2 regions of the Sphaerisporangium sp. NPDC004334 genome follow, and region 1 is predicted to be linked to the other one. Evidence: riboswitches for the same ligand, from Rfam matches in the RefSeq annotation. Region 1 holds a riboswitch; the other holds the start of a gene.

Region 1 (7,988 bases):
GGGTTCGTGCTCAAGCGCACCCGCCCGGCCGAGGTCGTGGAGGCCGTCCGGCTGGTCGCGCGGGGGGAGTCGCTGGTGTTCCCGGCGGCGATCCGGCGCATGGCCGGCGCGCGCGGCCGCGGCGCCGCGGGCGGGCCGGCCGCCGACCGGCTCCGGCGGGCCCGGCTCACCGAGCGGGAGGAGGAGGTGCTGCGGCTGATGGCCACCGGCCTGTCCAACGCCGAGATCGCCGCCCGGCTGGTGGTCGGGGCCGAGACGGTCAAGACCCACGTCGGCAACGTGCTGGCCAAGCTCGGGGCCCGCGACCGCACGCAGGCCGTCATCGCCGCCTACGAGTCCGGCTTCATCGCCCCGCCGGCCCCGTGAGGACGCCGGGCGTGCCGGGCCCGTGGCCGGCGGCGCCCGGCACGCCGGAGGGATACCGGTCGGACGGTGACCTCGCCGGCATGCCGGGATGGGGCTCATGGCGCCGGGTGCCGGGCGTGCTCGGTACCGCGGGCCGGTGTCGAGGGAGGCGGTGTCGAGGGTGGCGGTGTCGAGGGAGGCGGCGTCAGGAGGCCGGGGGAGCGCAGCGGGAGACGACGTGGTCGCAGAGGTCGCGCAGGGCGTCGCAGGCGGGGCCGGGCGGCAGCGGCTCCAGCGCCCGGCGGGCGTCGTCGGCGTGGCGCCGGGCCTCCGCGTGCGCCTGCGCGAAACCGGGCGAGCGCCGCAGCAGCTCGGCGGCCTGCGCGACGTCCCGGCCGCCGGTGAGCCGTCCGAAGGCGAACATCCTCCGCAACCGCGCCGAGTCTCGCCGCTGACGCCGCAGCAGCGCCGAGTCGGCTTTCTCGCGTGTTTCCGGTGCTCCGGCGGTGTGCCCGCCGGTTTCCGGCATGCCGGAGGCGCGCCTGCCGGTTCCCCGCGTCTCCAGGGCGCGGTCCCGCCCGCGGGAGCGGCGGGAGGCGAGGGCGCGCAGGAGGGGCAGGGTGGCCACGCCCTGGCGCAGGTCGGCGTTCGACGGCTTGCCGGCCCGCGCCGTCGGCTCGGACAGGTCGAGCAGGTCGTCGGAGAGCTGGAACGCGATGCCCAGCGCCTCCCCGTAGGCTTCCAGCGCGCCGGCCGCCTGGTCGGTCGCTCCGGACGCGCGCGCCCCGAGTCCTGCCGCGAGCGCGAACAGGGCGGCCGTCTTGTCGGCGATCACGCTCATGTAGTACCGCTCCGGGTCGTCGCCGCGACCGGCCCCGACCGTCTCGCGGAGCTGGCCGGTGACCAGCCGGGTCAGCATGCGGGCCTGCGTCTCCAGGGCGGCGGCGCCGAGCGGCGCGGCGAGTTCGCCCGCCTTGGCCACCAGGTAGTCACCGGCCAGGATGGCCACGCGGTTGCCCCACCGCGCGTTGACGCTGGGCGCGCCGCGGCGGACCGGAGCCTCGTCCATGACGTCGTCGTGGTACAGCGAGGCCACGTGCATGAGTTCCACGGCCGCCGCGGCGCGCACCACGTGGGGGTGGCCGGGGTCGCCGAACCGCGCGGCCAGCAGGGCGACGGTCGGGCGCAGGCGCTTGCCGCCGGCGTTCAGCAGGTGCGTGGCCACGGTGGTGAGGAAGGGATCGCGCGGGTTACGCAGCGTGGAGCGCAGCAGCTCGTCGACGCCGGCGAGCGACCGGCGGGTCCACGCGGCGAGCGCGTCGTCGGAGATGACCGGCACGGCCGCTCAGCCCTTCCGCCCGCAGGAGCGGCACGCCGTCCGCCGCCGCAGGTGGTAGCCGTAGGTGGCGACCGCCAGCGCGACGCCCCACAGCGGCCACAGCGCGTGCGTCATCACCAGGACCACGCTGTAGCCGGTGAGGTGCCACATCGCGGGCGAGGTGACGATGCCCAGCCCCGCCGCGAACACCACGGGGGAGACGTAGGCCGCCGGTATCACGGCGAGCGGGACCGGGACGCGGCGCCCGGCGATCCCGGGCATCCAGCGCGGGAAGACCTCGCCCCAGCGCTGGACGAGCCCGAGGGTGAGCACCGCACCGACGACCGCGAAGGTCGCCAGGCCCGCGCCCGCCCACACGCCGCCGCTCTCGTGCAGGCCGCGCAGCATCGCCCGGTCGATGCCGAGGGGGATGCCCGCCAGCCAGGCGAGGCGGCTGACCGAGTAGAGCAGCGGGATCACGACGGCGGCGGCGGTGGCGCGGCGCGCCCAGGCGGCGGTGCGCGCGCGGGCGGCGGCGGGCACGTCGCCGTCGCGGCCGCACCGGCCGCAGGCGCCCCGGCCGCGGCGCTGCCAGGACAGGACGGCGGCGCCCACGAGGAATCCGCCGGCCAGGGACCATGCCTGGTTCAGCAGCGACCAGTCGAACACGGTCGAGTAGTCGATGCCCTTCGGCCGGCCGAAGGGCGCGCCGAGGATCAGCATGGGGGCGTATCCGGTGAGGGCGAGCAGGTCGGCGCCGGGGACCAGGACCATCAGGGAGAGGGCGACGGCGTAGCCGAAGGTCAGCAGTGCCGCGCGCGGCACCCCGCGCGGGCGCACGGCGTGGCGCCCGGCCATGGCGAGCGCCGCGACCGCGGTCGCGAGCAGCACACCGGCGAAGACCGGTGCGGCGATCTCGGCGGGGATTACTCGCATGACGGGCGCGTCTCCCCCCGAGGCCGGGCCCCCGAACGGATACCCCGTCCCCGTCATCGTCCAGAACAGCGCCACGACGCCGTAGGTGGCGGCCCACGCCGCGGCGGCGTACCCGATCCACCCACCCGCGTTCGCGGGGCCGGGCGGGGTTCTCGGCGGGTCTGCGGGGGTTCTCGGCGGGTCTGCGGGGATGCTGGGCGGGGTGGTCGGTGCGGGGGACACGGTCGCTCCCTTGGGGGACGTGGGTGGGGTGCGCGGACTCGCGCGTTCCCACGTTCCATCGGCCCGCCGGGCCGCCGACTCCCCCCGGGACGGGAACCTCGTCCCCCGTACGGGGGATCGTGACGACCCGGGCGCCGACGCGGCGTCCAGAGGGGGTTCGCGGTGGATGGCCCGCTGGGGGAGGCGGGCGTGTGTGCGGAGCCGGAAATGGGCATTTAGTTCAATAACGGGGGAAAGGGCGTGAAGTATGCGTCGTCGGCAGGTGCTCGCGCTCGGTGCCGGCCTCGTGGCGCTGGCGGCGGGATGCGCGGACCCCTCCGGCTCGCGCAAGCTCGGATCGGTGACCCTGCCGGTCGTGGTACCCGGCCCGTCCGGCGGTGAAGCCGATCGCGTCGCGCGGGCGCTCAAGACGGTCGCGGAACGCGACACCCTGGTGCGAGAGCTGCGGGTGGTGAACAGGCCGCAGTACACGGCGCTGACGGAGTTCGGGCGCGCGCCGCACCCGAGGCAGGTGCTGCTGGCCGACCCCGAACTGGTCGGCACGGTCGGCGCGGCGCGGCAGGCGACCGCGTTCGCGGGCACCACGCCGCTGGCCCGGCTGTGCGGCGAGTGGGAGGCCCTGGTGGTTCTGGACGGCTCCCATCTGGCCACCTTCGGCGCGTTCGCCGACATCATGCGCCGCGACCCGGGCAGGCTCGCGCTGGGCGGCCGCGCCGAGGGCGGGGTGGACCACGTGCTGTTCGGCATGCTGGCGCAGAGCCTCGGCGTGGACGCGCGCCTGCTGCGCTACGTCGCCTACCCCACCAGCGGCGAGGCGGTCGCCGCGCTGGCCAAGGGCGAGGTGGGGGCGGTCCTGGCCGGCCACAACGGCGTGCGCGCGGCCCTGCGAGCCGGTGGGCTGCGCGCGCTCGCCGTCTCATCGCCCGACCGCATCCCCGGCGTGGAGGCGCCGACGCTGCTTGAGTGCGACACGCACGTGAACTGCGCCAACTGGCGCGGGCTGATCGGGCCGGGCGGCCTGCCCGAGGACGACCGGGCCGCGCTGACCGGAATGTGCCGCGACCTGGCCGGCTCCCCGCGCTGGAGGGAGCTGTGCGCCCGCAATGGCTGGACGCCGCTGTACCTGGAGGGGGAGGACTTCCGGCAGTGGCTGCGCGTCGAGGCCGCCCGCCTCGGCCGCGCTCTCGGCGAACTCGGCCTGCGCGTCTGAGGCGGCATGTACACAACTTGTGGGGGTGGTTGCGCTCGGGGCCACTAGATGTAGGATCCTGATCGTCGCTGGTTCGCCCCCTGGGGTGACGTGAGAGGGAACCCGGTGCGATTCCGGGGCTGCCCCGCAGCGGTGAGCGGGAACGAAAGCCGTCATGTGAGCACTGGGCCGCGATAGTCGGCGGCCTGGGAAGCGACGGCTGGTAGGCATGTGCCAGGCGCCCGCGAGCCCGAAGACCTGCCGGTGACGCTGGAGTCGTCCAGGCCTCGAGGGTGGGCCGCGTGACGGGGTCGTCCGGCGTGCCCGCAGGGTGCCGCTCACCGGACGTGCGCCGCCGCGTGCCCTCGTACGGGGATTCGAGCGCACGAGGAGAGAGCACGTGACCCTGACACGCGATTTGCCGCCGTCCCACTCGCGGGAGGACGACGGTGGCGGAGGCGGGCGGCGGGCGGCGGACCGGCGCCTGGCCATCGAGGAGGCGGCCGCGCGGGTCATCGCCGACCCGGCCAACTCCCGGGTCGCGGCGCGTCTGCTGGCCGAGGAGATCGCCGAGGAGACCGCCGCGCACGGCGTGCGGTCGTTCTCGCAGTCGGTCGCCGCCACGCACGAGGCCGGCCTGGTGCAGGACGCCCTCGCGGAGTTCGTGCGCGCCAACGCCGCCGAGCTGGACGCGCTCGTCGACCCCGAGGGGGACGCCCGGTTCGAGTACTTCGGGCTGCGCACCGTCTACGACCGCTACCTGCTGCGCCACCCGGTCACCCGCGGCGTGCTGGAGGCGCCGCAGCACTTCTTCCTGCGCGTGGCGTGCGGCCTGGCCGACAGCGTCGCCGAGGCGGGCGAGCTGTACCGGCTGATCTCGACGCTGTCGTACCTGCCCAGCTCGCCGACACTGTTCAACTCCGGCGCCCGGCGCCCGCAGCTGTCGTCGTGCTTCCTGCTCGACTCCCCGCGCGATGAGCTGGAGGCCATCTACGAGCGGTACGGGCAGGTGGCGCGGCTGTCGAAGTACGCCGGCGGCATCGGCATCTCCTGGACCCGCGTCCGGTCGCGCGGCTCGCTGATCCGGGGCACGAACGGGCACTCCAACGGCATCGTGCCGTGGCTGCGGACGCTGGACGCCAGCGTCGCGGCGGTCAACCAGGGCGGCCGGCGCAAGGGCGCGGCCTGCGTCTACCTGGAGCCGTGGCACGCCGACGTCGAGGAGTTCCTCGAACTGCGCGACAACACCGGCGAGGACGCCCGCCGCACCCACAACCTCAACCTGGCCAACTGGATCCCCGACGAGTTCATGCGCCGCGTCGAGGCCGACGGCACCTGGTCGCTGTTCGACCCCAAGGACGTCCCCGAGCTGGTCGACCTGTGGGGCGAGGAGTTCGACCGCGCCTACCGGGCGGCCGAGGCCGCCGGCCGGCACGTGCGTCAGCTGCCGGCCCGCACGCTGTACGGCCGCATGATGCGCACGCTCGCCCAGACGGGCAACGGCTGGATGACCTTCAAGGACGCCGCCAACCGGGCCTCCAACCAGACCGCGCACCCGCAGAACGTCATCCACCTGTCCAACCTGTGCACCGAGATCCTGGAGGTCACCAGCGACGCCGAGACCGCGGTGTGCAACCTCGGCTCGGTCAACCTGGCCGCCCACCTGGTGGACGGCGAGGTCGACTGGGCGCGGCTGCGGGCGACGGTGGCGACGGCGGTGCGCTTCCTGGACAGGTCCATCGACCGGGGGTTCTACCCGACGCCCGAGGCGGAGGCGGCCAACCGCCGCTGGCGCCCGATCGGCCTCGGCGTGATGGGCCTGGCCGATGTGTTCTTCGCGGCCCGCCTGCCGTTCGACTCGCCCGAGGCGCTGGCGCTGTCCACCCGGATCGCCGAGGAGATGGCCCTGGCCGCCTACGGCGCCTCGGCCGCCCTGGCCGCCGGCCACGGCGCGCACCCGTCCTACGCCGACACCCGCGCCGCCGGGGGAGTGCTGCACCTGGACCACTTCCCGCAGGCGACCCCGGCCCACCCGCAGGAGTGGGAGGCGCTGCGCGCGAGGATCGCCGAGACGGGCCTGCGCAACTCGCTGCTGCTGGCCGTGGCGCCCACGGCGACGATCGCCTCGATCGCGGGCTGCTACGAGTGCGTCGAGCCGCAGGTGTCCAACGTGTTCAAACGCGAGACGCTGTCCGGGGAGTTCCTGCAGGTCAACCGCTATCTGGTGCGCGACCTGCGGCAGCGCGGGCTGTGGACGCCCGAGATGAGGGACGCCGTCAAGCGCGCCGACGGGTCGGTGCAGGAGATCGCGCAGATCCCCGAGGACCTCAGGCGGCTGTACCGCACGGCCTGGGAGCTGCCGCAGAAGGCGCTGATCGACCTGGCCGCCGCGCGCCAGCCGTACATCGACCAGTCGCAGTCGCTGAACCTGTTCATGGCCGCTCCCACCATCGGCAAGCTCTCCTCGATGTACGCCTACGCCTGGCGGGCCGGGCTGAAGACGACCTACTACCTGCGCTCGCGCCCGGCCACCCGGATCGCGCAGGCCACCGTCGCCGCCCAGGCGCCCGCCGCGGCCCCGCGCCCCGGCGCGCCGGCGTTCCCACCCGCGTCCCTACCCGCGTCCGGGCCCGTTCAGGCGCTCGACCAGGACGCCGTCGCCTGCTCCCTTGAGAACCCCGAGATCTGCGAGGCCTGCCAGTGATGCTGCTCGACCCCGGCATGGACCTGACCCTGCGCCCGATGCGCTACCCCGAGTTCTACGAGCGCTACCGGACCGCCATCCGCAACACCTGGACGGTCGAGGAGGTGGACCTGCAGTCCGACCTGGCCGACCTGGCCGAGCTGAGCGCGGGCGAGCGTCATCTGATCAACCGGCTGGTGGCGTTCTTCGCCACCGGCGACTCGATCGTGGCCAACAACCTGGTGCTCAACCTGTACCAGCACCTCAACGCGCCCGAGGCCCGGCTCTACCTGTCGCGGCAGCTGTTCGAGGAGGCCGTGCACGTCCAGTTCTACCTGACGCTGCTGGACACCTACCTGCCCGACCACGACGAGCGGGCCAAGGCGTTCGCCGCCGTCGAGCACATCCCCTCCATCCGCGACAAGGCCGAGTTCTGCTTCCGCTGGATCGACTCGATCAACGCGCTCCAGCGCCTGTCGACCCGGCGGGACCGGCGGGCGTTCCTGCTCAACCTCATCTGCTTCGCCGCCTGCATCGAGGGGCTGTTCTTCTACGGCGCCTTCGCCTACGTGTACTGGCTGCGCTCGCGGGGCCTGCTCGGCGGGCTGGCCACCGGGACCAACTGGGTGTTCCGCGACGAGTCCATGCACATGGAGTTCGCCTTCTCGGTGGTCGACACGGTGCGCGCGGAGGAGCCGGACCTGTTCGACGACGAGCTCGGCGCCCAGGTGACCCGGATGATCGAGGAGGCGGTGGCCGCCGAGCTGGCCTTCGCCCGCGACCTGTGCGGCGACGGCCTGGCGGGGATGAGCGCGGAGCGGATGCGCGAGTACCTGGAGTACGTCGCCGACCGCCGGCTGGCGCGGCTCGGCCTGCCGGAGCGGTACGGGACGGCCAACCCGTTCGCGTTCATGGAGTTCCAGGACGTGCAGGAGCTGGCCAACTTCTTCGAGCGCAGGGTGTCGGCCTACCAGGTGGCGGTGGAGGGCACCGTGAGCCTGGACGAGGTGTTCTGACGGCTCCCGGAGCGCCGTGTCACCGTGCGGCGGGACCTCGTGTGAGGTTTATCACCCCGTTGCGGGTGGTTTCCGGGTCAAAGTCTGGTTAAGGATCGCCGGAGCCGGTCCGGGCCCTGGTGAAAGCCGAGGGCGCCGGACCGGTCCGCCGGCGCCCGGCCGGTGCGACAGTGGGGGAAACCGGAGAAGGGGATGCCGCCCGTGTCATCGGCAGTGAACTGGATCGTCCTGGTCGTCGTCGTCCTGGCGGCGCTCGTCGCCGTCGAGCTACTGCGCCGC
Region 2 (7,988 bases), on a different contig from region 1:
CCGTATCCCACGGCGAGTTCTATGGCGTAGCCTCCGGCGATCCACCAGCGGCCGTCCGCGGCGGAGAAGAGGTTCACGACTTCAGACAACGGCGCGGGGTCCCATGTGCCCCACGGCGTCTCCCGGCGCATCATGCCCGTCATCTTCGCGTGCGCGGAGCGTCACCGTAGGACTCTTCGCGAACTCAGGGGCCCCTATCGGCAGGCAGGCTCGAAGTGGCCGCCGTGCTCGGTCTGGGACAGCGCCCAAGCGGCGTTGATCAGTCCGATGTGACTGAACGCCTGAGGAAAGTTGCCGAGGAACTCCCCGGTGCGCGGGCAGACCTCCTCGGCCATCAGCCCGACGTCGTTGACGAACATCCCCGCCCGCTCGAAGACGGCCCGCGCCTCCTCGTGCCGTCCGGCCAGCGCCTGGGCCTGCGCCAGCCAGAACGTGCACAGCAGGAACGCCCCCTCCTCCCCCGGCAGCCCGTCGTCCATCAGGTAGCGGTAGACCAGCCCGTGCTCGTCGACCAGCCGCTCGGCGATGGCGTCGATGGTGGCGAGCATCCGCGGATGGTCCGCCGGCACCAGCCCGATGATCGGCAGCATCAGCACCGAGGCGTCCAGGTCGGCGGAGCCGAAGGCCTGAGCGTAGGCGCCGGCCTCCCGGCTCCACCCCTCGCGCAGGATGGTGTCCCTGATCTCCTCGGCCGCCGCCCGCCACTCGCCGACGCGGTGCCGGGCCCCGAGGCGCCCGGCCAGCCTGATGGCGCGGTCGACCGCGACCCAGCACATCGCCTTGGAATGCAGGTAGTGCCGGCGCTCGCCCCGGATCTCCCAGATGCCGTGGTCGGGCTCGCGCCACTGCGCGATCGCCGCGTCGGCGAGCGCGGTCAGGAACGCGCGCACCGGCTGGTCGAAGTCCCCGAGCTGGCTGGACACGCAATGGACGGCGTCCAGCAGTTCCCCGTAGACGTCGACCTGCTGCTGCCGCCACGCGTCGTTGCCCACCCGGACCGGCCGGCTGCCGCGCCACCCGCCCAGATGCGGCAGCTCCCGCTCGGACAGGTCGTGCTCGCAGCCGACGCCGAAGACGATCTGCAACGCCCGGGCCGGCTCGTAGGTCGCGGCGGCGGTCGTCATGCAGGCGAGGAACTGGTCGGCCTCGTCCGGGCAGGCCGCGACCCACAGCGCGTTCATCGTGAAGCTCGCGTCCCGCACCCACGAGTAGCGGTAGTCCCAGTTGCGCTCCCCGCCGGGCGCCTCCGGCAGCGAGGTGGTCGGCGCCGCCACCACCGCGCCGGTGGGCTGGTAGGACAGCGCGTACAGCACCCTGCCGGAGTGCGCGACCAGCTCGCGGTACGGCCCGTCGTAGGCCTGGTGGGCCCGCGACCACTCCCGCCAGCGGGCCACGGTGTTCTCCATGCCCGCGGCGATCCGCTGGTCGTCCCACAGGTCGGGCGGCGGCTCCGACGCCATGCTCCAGTGCAGGGCGAAGCGCAGCGTCGTGCCCTCCTCCAGCGTCGCCGCGCCGGCGGCCTCCTCGGCCATGACCGAGTGCGGGATCGGCGTGGACAGCGCGACCTGGTCGGGCCCGCCCCGGGCGCGCACGCCACCGGGTACGGCCGTCAGCAGCGGCATGACCAGCCCGTACTCCGGCCTCGGCACGCAGCGGACCTCCAGCTCGACCGACCCGCGCGCGCACGTGGCGCACCGGGCCAGCACGTGCGGGGCGTCGGCGCCGAGCCGGTGGACGTCGGGGTCCTCGCCGACCAGGAGCGCGTCGGTGAGCACCAGGACGCCGGTGGCGGTCTCGAACGTCGTCTCCAGCACCATGGTCTGCGGCAGGTAACGGCGCGTCACCGCGTACGGGCCGGCCGGGCGGATCGACCACGACCCCGCCCGGTCGTCGAGCATCGCCGCGAACAGCGACGGGCTGTCGAACCGGGGCAGGCACAGCCAGTCCACCGATCCGCCCGTGCCGACCAGCGCGGCCGAGTGCCGGTCCGACAGCAGCGCGTATCCGGCGATGGGTGTCCTCGTCATGGTCGCCTCACACCGCCCCTCCCCGGTGGCCTCGCTTCTAGGCCCATACCCGCATCGGGGCGAGGCGAGCGATCAGCCGTCCTCCGCGCCGGCCTCGATGTCGCCCTCCACCTTCAGGTAGATCTCCTGCAGGGCGTTCAGCACCGCGGGGTCGGGGCGGGCCCACATGCCGCGGCCGGCGGCCTCCAGCAGGCGTTCGGCCATGCCGTGCAGCGCCCACGGGTTGGACTCGGCGAGGAAACGCCGGTTCTCCGGGTCCAGCACGTACGTCGCGGCCAGCGTGTCGTACATCCAGTCGGCCACCACGCCGGTCGTCGCGTCGTAGCCGAACAGGTAGTCGACGGTCGCGGCCAGCTCGAACGCGCCCTTGTAGCCGTGGCGCCGCATGGCCTCCACCCAGCGCGGGTTCACCACCCGGGCGCGGAAGACGCGCGCCGTCTCCTCCGCCAGGCTGCGGGTGCGCACCGCGTCCGGCCGCGTGCTGTCGCCGATGTAGGCCGCGGGGGCGCGGCCGGTCAGGGCCCGCACGGTGGCGACCATGCCGCCGTGGTACTGGAAGTAGTCGTCGGAGTCGGCGATGTCGTGCTCGCGGGTGTCGACGTTCTTGGCCGCCACGGCGATGCGCCGGTAGGCGGCCTCCATGTCGGTCCGGGCGGGCGTGCCGTCCAGGTCCCTGCCGTAGGCGAAGCCGCCCCACACCGCGTACACCTCCGCGAGGTCGGCGTCGTCGCGCCAGTCGCGGCTGTCGATCAGCGGCAGCAGCCCCGCCCCGTAGGCGCCCGGCCGCGAGCCGAACACGCGCATGGTGGCCCGCCGCTCGTCCCCGTGCGCGGCGAGGTCGGCCTGGGCGTGCGCCCGGACATAGTTCACCTCCTCGGGCTCCTCCAGCGCGGCGACCAGTCGCACCGCGTCGTCCAGCATGACCACGACGTGCGGGAAGGCGTCGCGGAAGAAGCCGCTGATGCGGACGGTGACGTCCACGCGGGGGCGTCCCAGCTCGTCGGGCGGGATCGGCGCGAGCCCGGTGACCCGGCGGGACGCCTCGTCCCACACCGGGCGGACGCCCAGCAGGGCGAGCACCTCGGCCACGTCGTCCCCGGCCGTCCGCATGGCGCTGGTGCCCCAGATCGACAGGCCCACCGAGCGGGGCCAGTCGCCGGTGTCGGCCCGGTAGCGGGCGAGCAGCGAGGCGGCCATCGCCTGGCCGGTCTCCCAGGCCAGCCGGCTCGGCACCGCCTTGGGGTCCACCGAGTAGAAGTTCCGGCCGGTCGGCAGCACGTTGACCAGCCCGCGCAGCGGTGAGCCGCTCGGCCCGGCCGGAACGTACCCGCCATCCAGGGCGTGCAGGACGGCGCCGATCTCGTTCCCCGTCCTGTCCAGCCGCGGCACGATCTCCGTGGCCGCGAACCCGAGGATCGACGCCACCATCGGCGGCACCGCCACCTGCCCGGCCTCCGGTCGTCCGGCGTCCTCCGGCTCCGCCGACGGTTCGGCCCGGGGGTCCTGGGGGACGTCGGCCGCCCCGTCCGCCGTGCCGGCGGTCGTCGCGGGCGCCGGACGGGCGGCGAAGACGGCGGCGCAGACCTCCGGGACGGCGGCCGGGTCCCAGTCGCGGGCCTCCATGCCCTCGACGAGCGCGGCGGCGATCTCCTCGGCCTCGTCGGTGTCCGTGCGCCCGGCGGTGCCGTCCTCGGCCAGGCCAAGCGCCTCGCGCAGGCCGGGCAGCGCCTCGTTGCCCGCCCACATCTGCCGGGCGCGCAGCATCGCCAGCACCAGGTCCACCCGGGCCCGTCCCCTGGGTGCCTGGCCCAGCACGTGCAGGCCGTCGCGGATCTGCACGTCCTTGACCTCGCACAGCCAGCCGTCCACGTGCAGCAGGAAGTCGTCGAACTCGGCGTCGTGCGGCCGGTCGGCGACGCCGAGGTCGTGGTCCAGCCGGGCGGCCTGGATGAGCGTCCAGATCTGCGCGCGGATCGCGGGCAGCTTGGCCGGGTCCATGGCGGCGATCGAGGCGTGCTCGTCCAGCAACTGCTCCAGCCGCGCCATGTCGCCGTAGGTGTCTGCCCGTGCCATCGGCGGCACCAGGTGGTCCACCAGGGTGGCGTGGGCGCGGCGCTTGGCCTGGGTGCCCTCCCCGGGGTCGTTCACCAGGAACGGGTAGATCAGCGGCAGGTCGCCGAGCGCGGCGTCCGGGCCGCAGGAGGCCGACATCCCGGCCGACTTGCCGGGCAGCCACTCCAGGTTGCCGTGCTTGCCGACGTGCACGACGGCGTGCGCGCCGAAGCCCTCCTCGTCCCGCAGCCAGCGGTAGGCGGCCAGGTAGTGGTGGCTCGGCGGCAGGTCCGGGTCGTGGTAGATCGCGATCGGGTTCTCGCCGAACCCGCGCGGCGGCTGGACCATCACCACGACGTTGCCCGCGCGCAGCGCCGCCAGCACGATCTCCCCGCCGGGGTCGCGGGAGCGGTCGACGAACAGCTCGCCGGGCGGCGGGCCCCAGTGCCGCTCGACGCGGGCGCGCAGGTCCCCGGGGAGCGTCGCGTACCAGGCGCGGTAGCGGGCGGCGGAGATCCGCACCGGGTTGCCGGCGAGCTGCTCCTCGGTGAGCCAGTCCTGGTCCTGGCCGCCGGCGGCGATCAACGCGTGGATCAGCGCGTCGCCGTCCAGGTCGGCCACGCCGGGAAGCCCGTCCTCGCCGTCGGGGCCGATGTCGTACCCGTCCGCGCGCAGAGCGGCCAGGAGGCGCACGACGCTGGCCGGGGTGTCCAGGCCGACCGCGTTGCCGACCCGGGCGTGCTTGGTCGGGTAGGCCGACAGCATCACGACGATCCGCCGCTCCTCGCGGGGCACGTGCCGCAGGACGGCGTGCCGCACGGCGATCCCGGCGACGCGGGCGGCGCGCTCGGGGTCGGCCACGTAGACCGTCAGCCCGTCCTGGTCGACCTCCTTGAAGGAGAACGGGACGGTGATGATCCGGCCGTCGAACTCGGGGATGGCCACCTGGGAGGCCGCGTCCAGCGGGGAAAGGCCCTCGTCGCTCTCCTCCCACGCCCGCCGGCCGCTCGTCAGGCACAGGCCCTGCAGGATCGGCACGTCGAGCCCGGCCAGCGCGCCCACGTCCCACGCCTCGTCGTCCCCGCCGGCCGAGGCGGTCGCCGGGCGCGTCCCTCCGGCGGCGAGCACGGTGACGACCAGCGCGTCCACCTCGCCGAGCACCTGGAGCAGCTCCGGCTCCGCCGTGCGCAGCGAGGCGCAGTAGACGGGCAGCGGGCGGCCTCCCGCGTCCTCGATGGCGTCGCACAGCGCGTGCACGAACCCGGTGTTCCCCGCGACGTGGTGGGCGCGGTAGTACAACACCCCCACCACCGGCCGCGTGCCGGTCCGTCCGTCCGCGATCGTGACCGGGGCGCTCTGGTTCCCGTTCGTGGCCGGGATACCGGCCGCCTCCCGCCTCCCCTCGACGGGAAGATCGGCCGTCACCTCCCCGCCTGTGCCTGCGTCCTGCCCCGCCGGAGGTTCGGGCTCCGGGCGTTCCAGGACGCCCCAGGCGGGGGTGGCCTCGGGCGGGGCGAAGCCGTGGCCGGTGAGCAGCACGGTGTCGGACAGGAAGCGGTGCAGCTCGGCCAGGTTCGCCGGACCGCCGTGCGCGAGGTAGGCGTGCGCCTCGGCGCACACTCCTCCGGGGACGGTGGACAGCTCCATCAGCTCGGCGTCGGGGGCCTGCTCGCCGCCGAGCACCACCACCGGGCGGGGGCCGGCGAGCAGGGCGTCCAGGCCCTCCTGCCAGACCCGCCGCCCGCCGAGCAGGCGGACGACGACCAGTTCCACGCCGTCCAGCAGCTCGGGGAGGCCGGCGGCGGTGAGCCGGGCGGGGTTGCCGAGCCGGTACGGCAGGCCGCACGCGCGGGCGCTGAGCAGGTCGGTGTCGGAGGTCGACAGCAGGAGCAGGGGGAGATGGCGCACGGCACATCCTCACTCGGGGTCCGCGCCCCGGGTCGTGGGTCCACACGGCGGCCTGGAGTCTCCTGGCTTCCGGATCGACGCATCACCCCGGCCTTCCCGCCCGTTGCCGGGCCGTGGCCTTGGTGGGGTTGACTCCCCGGTGACAGTGGCGGGACCGCGCCGGACTCACACCGGCTTCCTCCAGTACCGTCGCCCTCCATCAGATCATGTCGTCCGACTTATTGCGAGATGTCGTTATTGCGATCAGCCGGGGTTACCATCCTCACCGTGGCCGCCGCCGACTTCTCCGCCCCCGCGAGCGGGAACGAAACCACCCGCCCGCCTGGCCAGACTCCTCCCGGCGGCGCCGGCCCCTCGTCCCGGCCGGCCGGCGGCGCCGGTTCCCCGGCCCGGTCGCGGCCGGACGCATGCCCCGGGGCCCTGCAGACCCACACGGCGGCGGACGGCGCGGTCGCCCGCCTCCGGACGCCCGGCGGCCTGCTCACCCCCGACCGGCTGCGCGTCATCGCGGACGCCGCCACCACGTGGGGATCGGGCGTGATCGAGCTGACCTCCCGCGCGAACGTGCAGGTGCGCGGGCTCGGCGAGGCGGACGGCCAGGCGTTCGCGGACCGGATGGCCGCCGCCGGGCTGCTGCCCTCGGCCACCCACGAGCGGGTGCGCAACATCCTCGCCGGCCCGCTGTCCGGCCTCGACGGGCGCGGCCTCGCCGACGTCATCCCCCTCGTCCGCGCGCTGGACGACGCCGTGCTCGCCCGGCCCGCCCTCGCGGAGCTGCCGGGCCGTTTCCTGTTCGCCCTCGACGACGGCCGCCGCGACCTGCTCCCCCTCCACGCCGACCTCACCCTCCTCCCCACCCGGCCCTCCCCCGTGGCCCGCTACGCACGGGCCGGGAACGAACCCGGTCCGGGCGGGTCCGTAGAGGCTCGGGGCGCGGGGCACGGGGCGGGCATCGCCGGATGCGTGCTGCTGCTCGCCGGGCAGGACACCGGGCTACGGTTCCGCCTCGCCGACGCGGTGCCCGTGATGATCGCCGCCGCCGAGGCGTTCCTGGCCGAGCGGACCGCCCAGGGCACCGGCGCATGGCGCGTCGCCGAACTCACCGACGGCCCCGCCGCGATCACCGCCCGCCTCACCACCGGCACTCCCCAGGTCTTCCCCGCCATCCGCACCGGCCCGGACACCGCGACGACGGATACGGCCGGGCGTACGGACACCGGGAAATCTCCCGGGGTCGTCGCCATGACGGACGGGCGGGTGGCGCTGGTCGTCCTGGCCGCGCTGGGCCGGCTCACCGCCGCCCAGGCGCAAGCGGTGGCCGAGGCGGCCGACGCGGGAAGCGCGGAGGTCCGGCTGACCCCGTGGCGCACCCTCGTGATCCCCGGCATCGCGCCCGCCGAGGCCGCGGCGTGGACATCCCGCCTGGCGGCCGCCGGGCTGGTGACCGACGCGGCATCCCCATGGGCCGGAGTCACGGCCTGCACGGGCCTGCCGGGCTGCGCCAAATCGCTCGCCGACGTCCGGTCCGACGCGACCCGGGCCACCTCGCACCCGCACCCCGCCACCGGACCGGTCCTGACCGGACACCGGCCGCTCCCCGTGCACTGGGCGGGATGCGAGCGTCGCTGCGGACGCCCCGCCGGCCCGGCCGTACTGGTGACCGCCACTCCCGACGGCTACCACGTCGAGTCCCCAGGCACGTCCGGACACCACACCACCCTCCCGGCCACGGCCACCGCGGTCGCCGGAGCACGCACCGGCGACCATCGCTAGCACGTGACAGAGGGACGCCTGATGGGCTGTCCGCGAACGTTCACCGGCTCGGGCTCCGTAGCAGGCGCCGGCATCGCCGTACCACGATTCGCCGACCCGGCGCCGATCAGTGCAGCACGTGGCCGGGGGTGGAGAGCCGCGCCCGGCGAACGCATGTGGTCACCGCACCAGGTGCGGCCGGGGGTGGAGAGCCGCGCCCGGCGAACGCATGTGGTCACCGCACCAGGT

The links. A riboswitch is a leader RNA that binds a small molecule or an ion and turns the genes downstream of it on or off. The one in region 1 is predicted to bind cobalamin.
Region 2: it holds a riboswitch for cobalamin, as region 1 does, so the genes downstream of both, cobN (cobaltochelatase subunit CobN) here and ACWEN6_RS17235 (ribonucleoside-diphosphate reductase subunit alpha) in region 1, are expected to answer to the same signal.

The regions. Positions count from the first base shown of each region.
Region 1 covers NZ_JBSGDZ010000012.1:88,071-96,058, reverse strand. Annotated here, with positions in the region: gene ACWEN6_RS17255 (response regulator) at 1-366, shown strand, start outside; gene ACWEN6_RS17250 (polyprenyl synthetase family protein) at 551-1,684, opposite strand; gene ACWEN6_RS17245 (hypothetical protein) at 1,691-2,821, opposite strand; gene ACWEN6_RS17240 (Bug family tripartite tricarboxylate transporter substrate binding protein) at 3,069-4,031, shown strand; cobalamin riboswitch at 4,084-4,290, shown strand; gene ACWEN6_RS17235 (ribonucleoside-diphosphate reductase subunit alpha) at 4,411-6,714, shown strand; gene ACWEN6_RS17230 (ribonucleotide-diphosphate reductase subunit beta) at 6,714-7,709, shown strand; gene ACWEN6_RS17225 (mechanosensitive ion channel family protein) at 7,911-7,988, shown strand, end outside.
Region 2 covers NZ_JBSGDZ010000013.1:183,545-191,532, reverse strand. Annotated here, with positions in the region: gene ACWEN6_RS18815 (nucleotidyltransferase domain-containing protein) at 1-77, opposite strand, end outside; gene ACWEN6_RS18810 (glycoside hydrolase family 15 protein) at 195-2,027, opposite strand; gene cobN (cobaltochelatase subunit CobN) at 2,100-5,987, opposite strand; cobalamin riboswitch at 6,043-6,168, opposite strand; gene cobG (precorrin-3B synthase) at 6,255-7,760, shown strand.